Regions from separate parts of the Kitasatospora terrestris genome, predicted to be linked through region 2. Evidence: riboswitches for the same ligand, from Rfam matches in the RefSeq annotation. Region 2 holds a riboswitch; each other region holds the start of a gene.

Region 1 (2,257 bases), 5.5 Mb from region 2:
TATCAGCGGCCACCTGGAGTACCGGGCGCCGCAGGACAGTCAGGGAGGGATCTGGAACACCGCACACGATCTCGACTCCCTCTATCAGAACCGCGACTACGACCTGTTCGGGTGTCTCTTCGGCGTCCGCAACTACGCGAACTTCCGCCCCCTGGCCGCGGGCCGGGGCCTGCCCGCCGACGTCTCGGCCGGCGTGGGCGCGCGGTTCGCGCAGCTGACCGAGTGGTACGGCGAGGACGGCATCCACGGTGCCACCTGGATCACCTGGGCCGAGGTGAAGGCGGTGGACTGGGACGAGCGGGCGGAGCGCCCCGACAGCCGGCTCCACGAGTACCGCCGGACCGCGCACGGGTTCCGGCTGACGGGCAAGTCGTCCTGGAGTCCCGCGTTCGCCGAGGCCGTCGGACTCGCGAGGGGCGAGGTGCGGCAGTGGCCCGAAGGGAGCGAGTGGCTCGTCGGGGAGACGCTCTACCGATCGGTGACCCTCCGGCGCAAGGACGCCGTCACCGCGACCGGGGAGTGGCAGGCCGTGTGGACGGCCATGGAGACGCTCGCGGCGCGGCACGGTGACGACAACGTGCGCCTGGTCGTGTGGTTCGACGAGTGAGCGGCGTCCCGCGAGTCGGGATCGGATTGACGGGCCGACCAGCGCCTTCCTAGACTCGAACGCGGCGAAGAGTGTCAGTCCCACGGCCCCGGCCGACTGACCGGCAACCCCCACACTGCGGTGGGGTGCCCCGGGGATAAGCCAGGTGGCATGGCGTCATGCCGCAAGCGCAGTCGTGTGCCCCTCGGGGGCGGGGATGGAGAAGGTCGTGGCCCAGGGGGCGGTCGGACGTCGCACGGTCGGGCTCCGGTTGGTGGCGAGGCTCGACATCGACCTGCTGAGGCGTGCCAGTTCGCTGTGTCGTTGACGACAGTCGGCCGAGGGCCGGGGCGCGTGACGTGCCGTCCGGTGGGCCGACAGAGGACCCGACCATGAACTTCGCGATTTCCGTGTAGGGGGCGCCGTGCGGCCGCGCTCCCTCGCGGCCTGCTTCAGGAGTACGGATGTCCATCGCCCCCGTGCGTTCGTCGCACGACCTTCCGAGAACGCTGCCGGCCGGCCGGGAGGCCGAGTACCGGCACCTGGCGCAGGCCCTGGACCGGTGCGAGGCCGGCGTCGGCACGGTCGTCGCCCTGCACGGGTCGGTGGGCAGCGGCCGCAGTGAACTGCTGTACAGCTTCAGCGACGTGGCGGCCGAGCGCGGCGCCACCGTACTGATGGGCACCGGATCCCCGCTGGAGCGGGACTTCCCGCTGGGCCTGGCCCGGCAGCTGCTGCAGAGCGCGCCGCTGGACCCGACCGAGGAGGCCGCCGCGGAGACCCTGCTCGCGCAGGGCGCGGTGGAGGCCGCACGGCGGGCCCGGACCGCCGGGCCGGGCTCCGCGGAAGGGCTGGAGGGGCGGCTCGGACAGCCCACGCTGGAAGGGCTGTTCGGCCTGGTGCGCGGGCTGGCCGCGCGCGGCCCGGTGCTGATCGCCGTCGACGACCGGCAGGACGCCGACCCGCAGTCGCTGGAGTTCCTGCTGTACCTGGTCCGCCGGACCCGGAACAGCGGTGTGCTGACCGTGCTCAGCTCGCGCGAGACGATGACCCCGCCGAACCCCTTCTTCGAGGTCGAGCTCGCCCGCCAGCCGCACCACCGGCAGGTCAGACTGGACGTGCTCTCCCGCGAGCTGGTGGAGCAGCTCGTCCGGGAGCGCTTCGGGGCCGTGGCCGCCGCCCGGACGGGCCGCGCGGCGCACGAGCTGACCGGTGGGAACCCGCTGCTGGTCCACGCGCTGATGGACGATCAGGAGCGCGCCGGGGCACCGGCCGACCTGGTGGCCGGCGAGGGCTACCGGCGCGGACTGATGCACTGCCTGCACCGGATCGACCCGCTGGCGCTCCGGTACGCCCGGGGCGTCGCGGTGCTGGGCGCCGCGGCGAGCCCCGCGCTGCTCGCCGAACTGCTGCTGCTGCCCGCCGAGGCGCTGCCGCGGGCGCTGTACCTGCTGCACGCGGCCGGGCTGTTCCGGGACGGCGGTTTCCGGCACGTCAGCGCCGCCGGGGACCTGCTCGCCGCGATGCGTCCCGAGGAGCTGGCGAGCCTGCACGAGCGCGCCGCCCGCCTGCTGAGCGCCGCCGGGGCCGAACCCCGGGCGGTCGCCGGGCACACCCGCGCGGCCGAGGGCTACCGGCGGCCGCCGTGGTACGCGGGCGCGGCGGGGGAGG
Region 2 (2,257 bases):
CGCACCAGCGGGTGCGCGCAGAACAGCCCGTCGCGGACGCCGATCCCGTACTCGGCGGAGAGCGCCGCCGAGAAGTGCGAGCTGTTCCAGCCCTTCACCACGAACGACAGCACGCCGACCCGGGCGGCGTCCTCGCCGAACAGGCTGAGCACCCGCACCTCGGGCACCTCCGCCAGGCCCTTCTTCAGCTTCTCGACCAGCTGCTGCTCGCGGGCCTCCAGCTCGTCGAAGCCCGCCTCGCCCAGCGCCCGGCAGGCGGAGGCGATCGCGTAGGCGCCGATCACGTTCGGCGAGCCGGCCTCGTGCCGGGCCGGGCCCTGCTGCCACTCCACCGCGACCGAGCCGTCCACCTCGCGCGCCACCGTCCGGCTCGCCCCGCCGCCGGCCAGGTACGGCTCGGCCGCGTCCAGCCAGTCCGCCCGGCCCGCCAGCACACCGGCACCGAACGGGGCGTAGAGCTTGTGGCCGGAGAAGGCGATCCAGTCCACGTCCAGCTCCCGCACCGACACCCGGTGGTGCGGGGCGAGCTGGGCCGCGTCCAGCACCACCCGGGCGCCGTGCCGGTGCGCGACCCGGGTCAGCTCGGCGACCGGCCAGAGCTCGCCGGTGACGTTGGAGGCGCCGGTGACGCAGAACAGCTTGGGGCCCTCGGGGGCCTCGGCCAGTGCGGCGTCCAGGGCGGCGACCGCCTCGGCGTGCGAGCGCGGGGCGCGCAGGTACGACACCGTCAGGCCCTCGCGGCGCCACGGCAGCAGGGAGGCGTGGTGCTCGGTCTCGAACGCGAACACCCGGGTGCCGGCCGGCAGCACCCCGGCAAGCAGGTTCAGCGAGTCGGTGGTCGCCCGGGTGAAGACCACCTGGTCGCCCGCGCGCAGGTCGAGGAAGTCGGCGACGGTGCGGCGGCTCTGCTCGAACAGGTCGGTCGACAGCTGCGAGAGGTAGCCGGCGCCGCGGTGCACGCTGCCGTAGTACGGGGCGTAGGCGGCGATGTCGTCCCAGACCCGCTGCAGGGCGGGCGCGCTGGCGGCGTAGTCGAGCGCGGCGTAGCCGACCTTCTCGCCGGAGGCCAGCGGCACCTGGACGTCGTGGCCGAGCACGGCGAGGGGGGCACAGATCTCGGTGGAAACGGCCATGGGATGCACTCCTCCTGGGGTAAGGACCCCGGAGTGCATCGACCGGTGGTCCGCGCTTGCCGCGCGGACGGATCGCCGCGAAGCCCGGTCCTCACCCAGGGCACCCCGCCACGGACGGAGGGTTGCCGGACAGCAAGCTGGGGCTTGTCGCTGCCACTCATGACCTAGTGCCAGACCATAGCATGATCTTCGGGGGCTCCGCAGCCCCCGAAGACCACGCGTCGTTCGAGGGCTACTTGGTGGTCGCCTCGGCCCAGCGCTTCAGGGTGGCCTCGGCCGCGCCGGAGTCGATCGCGGCCACCGTGCGCTCCATCGCCGCGGCGATCTGCTCGGCCAGCGGAGCGTCCGTCAGGTCGAGGGCGACCAGCGCCGCCGCGCTGTTCAGCACCACGGCGTCGCGCACCGGGCCGCGCTCGCCGGCGAACACCCGGCGGGCGACGCCCGCGTTGTACTCGGGGTCGGCCCCGCGCAGCGCCTCGATGCCCACCAGGTCGATCCCGACCTCGCGCGGGTCGAACTGCGTCTCGGTGACCGCGCCGCCCCGCACCACCCAGACGTGCGAGGTGGTGGAGATCGTCAGCTCGTCGAGCCCGTCGTCACCCCGGAACACCAGTGCGCTCGCACCGCGGGCGGCGAGCACGCCGGCGATCAGCCCGGCCAGCCGGGTGTCGAAGCAGCCGATCGCGTGTGCGGTGACCCGGGCGGGGTTGGTCAGCGGGCCGAGGATGTTGAACGCGGTCGGCACCCCGAGGTCCCGTCGGGCCGGGGCGGCGTGCCGCATCGCCGGGTGGAAGCGGGCCGCGAAGCAGAAGGTCAGCCCGACCTCCTCGGCGATCTCGGCGACCCGGCGGGTGCTGACGTCGGGGCTGATCCCCAGCTTCTCCAGCACGTCGGTCGCGCCGCTGGCGGACGAGGCGGCCCGGTTGCCGTGCTTGACCACCTTGGCGCCGGCGGCGGCCGCGACCACCGCCGACATGGTGGAGATGTTGACGGTCTTCGCCCGGTCGCCGCCGGTGCCGACGATGTCCACCGCGGGGCCGGGGATGTGCAGCGGCTCGGCGTGCGCGTACATCGACTCGACCAGACCGGAGACCTCCTCGACGGTCTCGCCCTTGGCCCGCAGC
Region 3 (2,257 bases), 2.3 Mb from region 2:
TGCGGGCCAGCAGCTTGATCGCCTCGACCACCTGGGCGTCGGTGACGTCCTCGACGGCGCCGCCGGTGCGGCGGGCGATGTCCAGCACGTACGGGCCGTCGGCCGGGTTACCGATCGCCAGCGACTTGGCGATGGTGGCCGGCTTGACCGGGCGGATCACGTCGTGGCCGGCCTTGAAGGCGGCGGAGACCGGGGAGCAGCCCTCGGCCTGGGCACCGAAGATCTTGTACGGCCGGTCCTCGACCAGGCCGAGCTTGATCAGCTCCTGCAGACCCTTGTCGATCTTGGTGAGCTGGGAGCCCGAGGCGATCGGGATGACGATCTGCTCCGGCAGCCGCCAGCCGAGCTGCTCGCAGATCTCGAACGCCAGGGTCTTGGAGCCCTCGCCGTAGTACGGGCGGAGGTTGACGTTGACGAAGCCCCAGCCCTCGCCGGCCGGGTCGCCGATCAGCTCGGAGCAGAAGCGGTTCACGTCGTCGTAGTTGCCGTCGATGCCGACCAGCTCGCCGCCGTAGACACCGGCCATCACGACCTTGCCCTGCTCCAGGTCGTGCGGGATGAACACGCAGGACTTGAAGCCGGCCCGGGCGGCGGCCGCGCCCACCGCGCCGGCCAGGTTGCCGGTCGAGGAGCAGGAGAGGGTGGTGAAGTCGAAGGCGCGGGCGGCCTCGATCGCGCAGGCCACCACCCGGTCCTTGAAGGAGTGGGTCGGGTTGCCCGAGTCGTCCTTGATGTGCAGCTGCGCGGTGAAGCCCAGCTCGCGGCCCAGGTTGTCGGCCTTGACCAGCGGGGTCCAGCCCGGGTTCAGGTTCGGCTTCTCGGCGACGTCGGCCGGGACGGGCAGCAGCGGCGCGTACCGCCAGATGCTGGTCGGACCGGCCTCGATCCGCTTGCGGAGCTCCTCGGCCTCGTACGAGCCGTAGTCGTAGGCGATCTCCAGCGGGCCGAAGCACTCCAGGCACGCGAAGCTCGGGCCGAGCGGGAAGCGGGTGCCGCACTCGCGACAGGACAGCGCGGCGGCGGGGCCGAGGTCGACGGTCGCCGAGGGTGCGGGGGTAGCGGTAGCCATGATGGCGGAGGCCTCTCTCCTCATCTTCCCCGTGGCACAGGTCGTGCCACAGGCCGGAATTGGCACCTGTCCCGCGGGGGCCTGCTACAGCCGCGCGGGAGGGTTGCCGGGACGTCAACGGGCCGTTCCCTCAGTCCCTCTGGATGAGCTCTGTGAAGTTGTGGTCATGCGCTGCGGGCGACCCCGGCGTGCGAAGGTCTGATCGCAGTACGAAGACTGTATCCGAAGGCCCGGACGGCGACCGCATACCGTCCGCCACCCGAGACAGACCCGACGAGGGAGTGAGATCTTGCCCGCCGAGCATGACCTGGGGGTCCTCCCGGAGGTGGCCGACTGGCTGCGCCGCCGCTCCTGGACGGCCGCCGACCGGCCGCTGGAGCAGCTGCTCGCCGCCAAGCGCGCCGCCGGGGCGGCCGGCACCGTCAGCGTGGTGCTGCCCGCCCTCGACGAGGAGCCCACGGTCGGCGAGATCGTCTCCGCGATCCGCACCGAGCTGATGGAGAAGGCGCCACTGGTGGACGAACTGGTGGTGGTCGACTCCGGTTCGGTGGACCGCACCGCCGAGACCGCCGCCGCGGCCGGCGCCCGCGTCGTCCACCGGGACGCGATACTCCCCCGGATCCCCGCCGAGACCGGCAAGGGCGAGGTGCTCTGGCGCTCCCTGCTGGTCACCTCCGGCGAGATCGTCTGCTTCGTCGACGCCGACCTGCGCGAGTTCGACCCCGCCCTGGTCCCCGGGATCGTCGGGCCGCTGCTCACCGATCCGGCGATCCAGCTGGTCAAGGCCATGTACGACCGGCCGCTGGAGACGGACGGCGCGGTCGTCCCGGCGGGCGGCGGACGGGTCACCGAGCTGGTCGCCCGGCCGCTGCTCAACCTGCACTGGCCGCAGCTGGCCGGCTTCGTCCAGCCCCTCGGCGGCGAGTACGCGGCCCGCCGCTCGCTCCTGGAGCGGCTGCCCTTCCCCACCGGCTACGGCGTCGAGCTCGGCCTGCTGGTCGACGCCCTCGACGAGGTCGGCCTGGACGCCCTCGCCCAGGTCGACGTGGGCGTCCGGCACCACCGCCACCAGGACGGCCAGGCGCTCGGCCGGATGGCCGCCACCATCTACCGCACCGCGCTGGAGCGGCTCGACCGCACCCACCGCCTCAAGGCCTCCACCGACCTGGTCCGCCCGCAGCTCACCCA

What was found. Region 2 has a riboswitch for S-adenosylmethionine ahead of ABEB06_RS11130 (aminotransferase class V-fold PLP-dependent enzyme). Riboswitches for the same ligand answer to the same signal wherever they lie in the genome.
Region 1: linked by a shared signal. The riboswitch ahead of ABEB06_RS36050 (AAA family ATPase) and the one ahead of ABEB06_RS11130 (aminotransferase class V-fold PLP-dependent enzyme) in region 2 are both predicted to bind S-adenosylmethionine.
Region 3: linked by a shared signal. The riboswitch ahead of thrC (threonine synthase) and the one ahead of ABEB06_RS11130 (aminotransferase class V-fold PLP-dependent enzyme) in region 2 are both predicted to bind S-adenosylmethionine.

The regions. Positions count from the first base shown of each region.
Region 1 covers NZ_BAABIS010000001.1:7,880,754-7,883,010, forward strand. The annotation lists gene ABEB06_RS36045 (hypothetical protein) at 1-607, shown strand, start outside; SAM riboswitch class IV at 671-783, shown strand; gene ABEB06_RS36050 (AAA family ATPase) at 1,051-2,257, shown strand, end outside.
Region 2 covers NZ_BAABIS010000001.1:2,413,183-2,415,439, forward strand. The annotation lists gene ABEB06_RS11130 (aminotransferase class V-fold PLP-dependent enzyme) at 1-1,133, opposite strand, end outside; SAM riboswitch class IV at 1,181-1,298, opposite strand; gene trpD (anthranilate phosphoribosyltransferase) at 1,366-2,257, opposite strand, start outside.
Region 3 covers NZ_BAABIS010000001.1:4,673,433-4,675,689, reverse strand. The annotation lists gene thrC (threonine synthase) at 1-1,069, opposite strand, end outside; SAM riboswitch class I at 1,087-1,219, opposite strand; gene ABEB06_RS21645 (glucosyl-3-phosphoglycerate synthase) at 1,359-2,257, shown strand, end outside.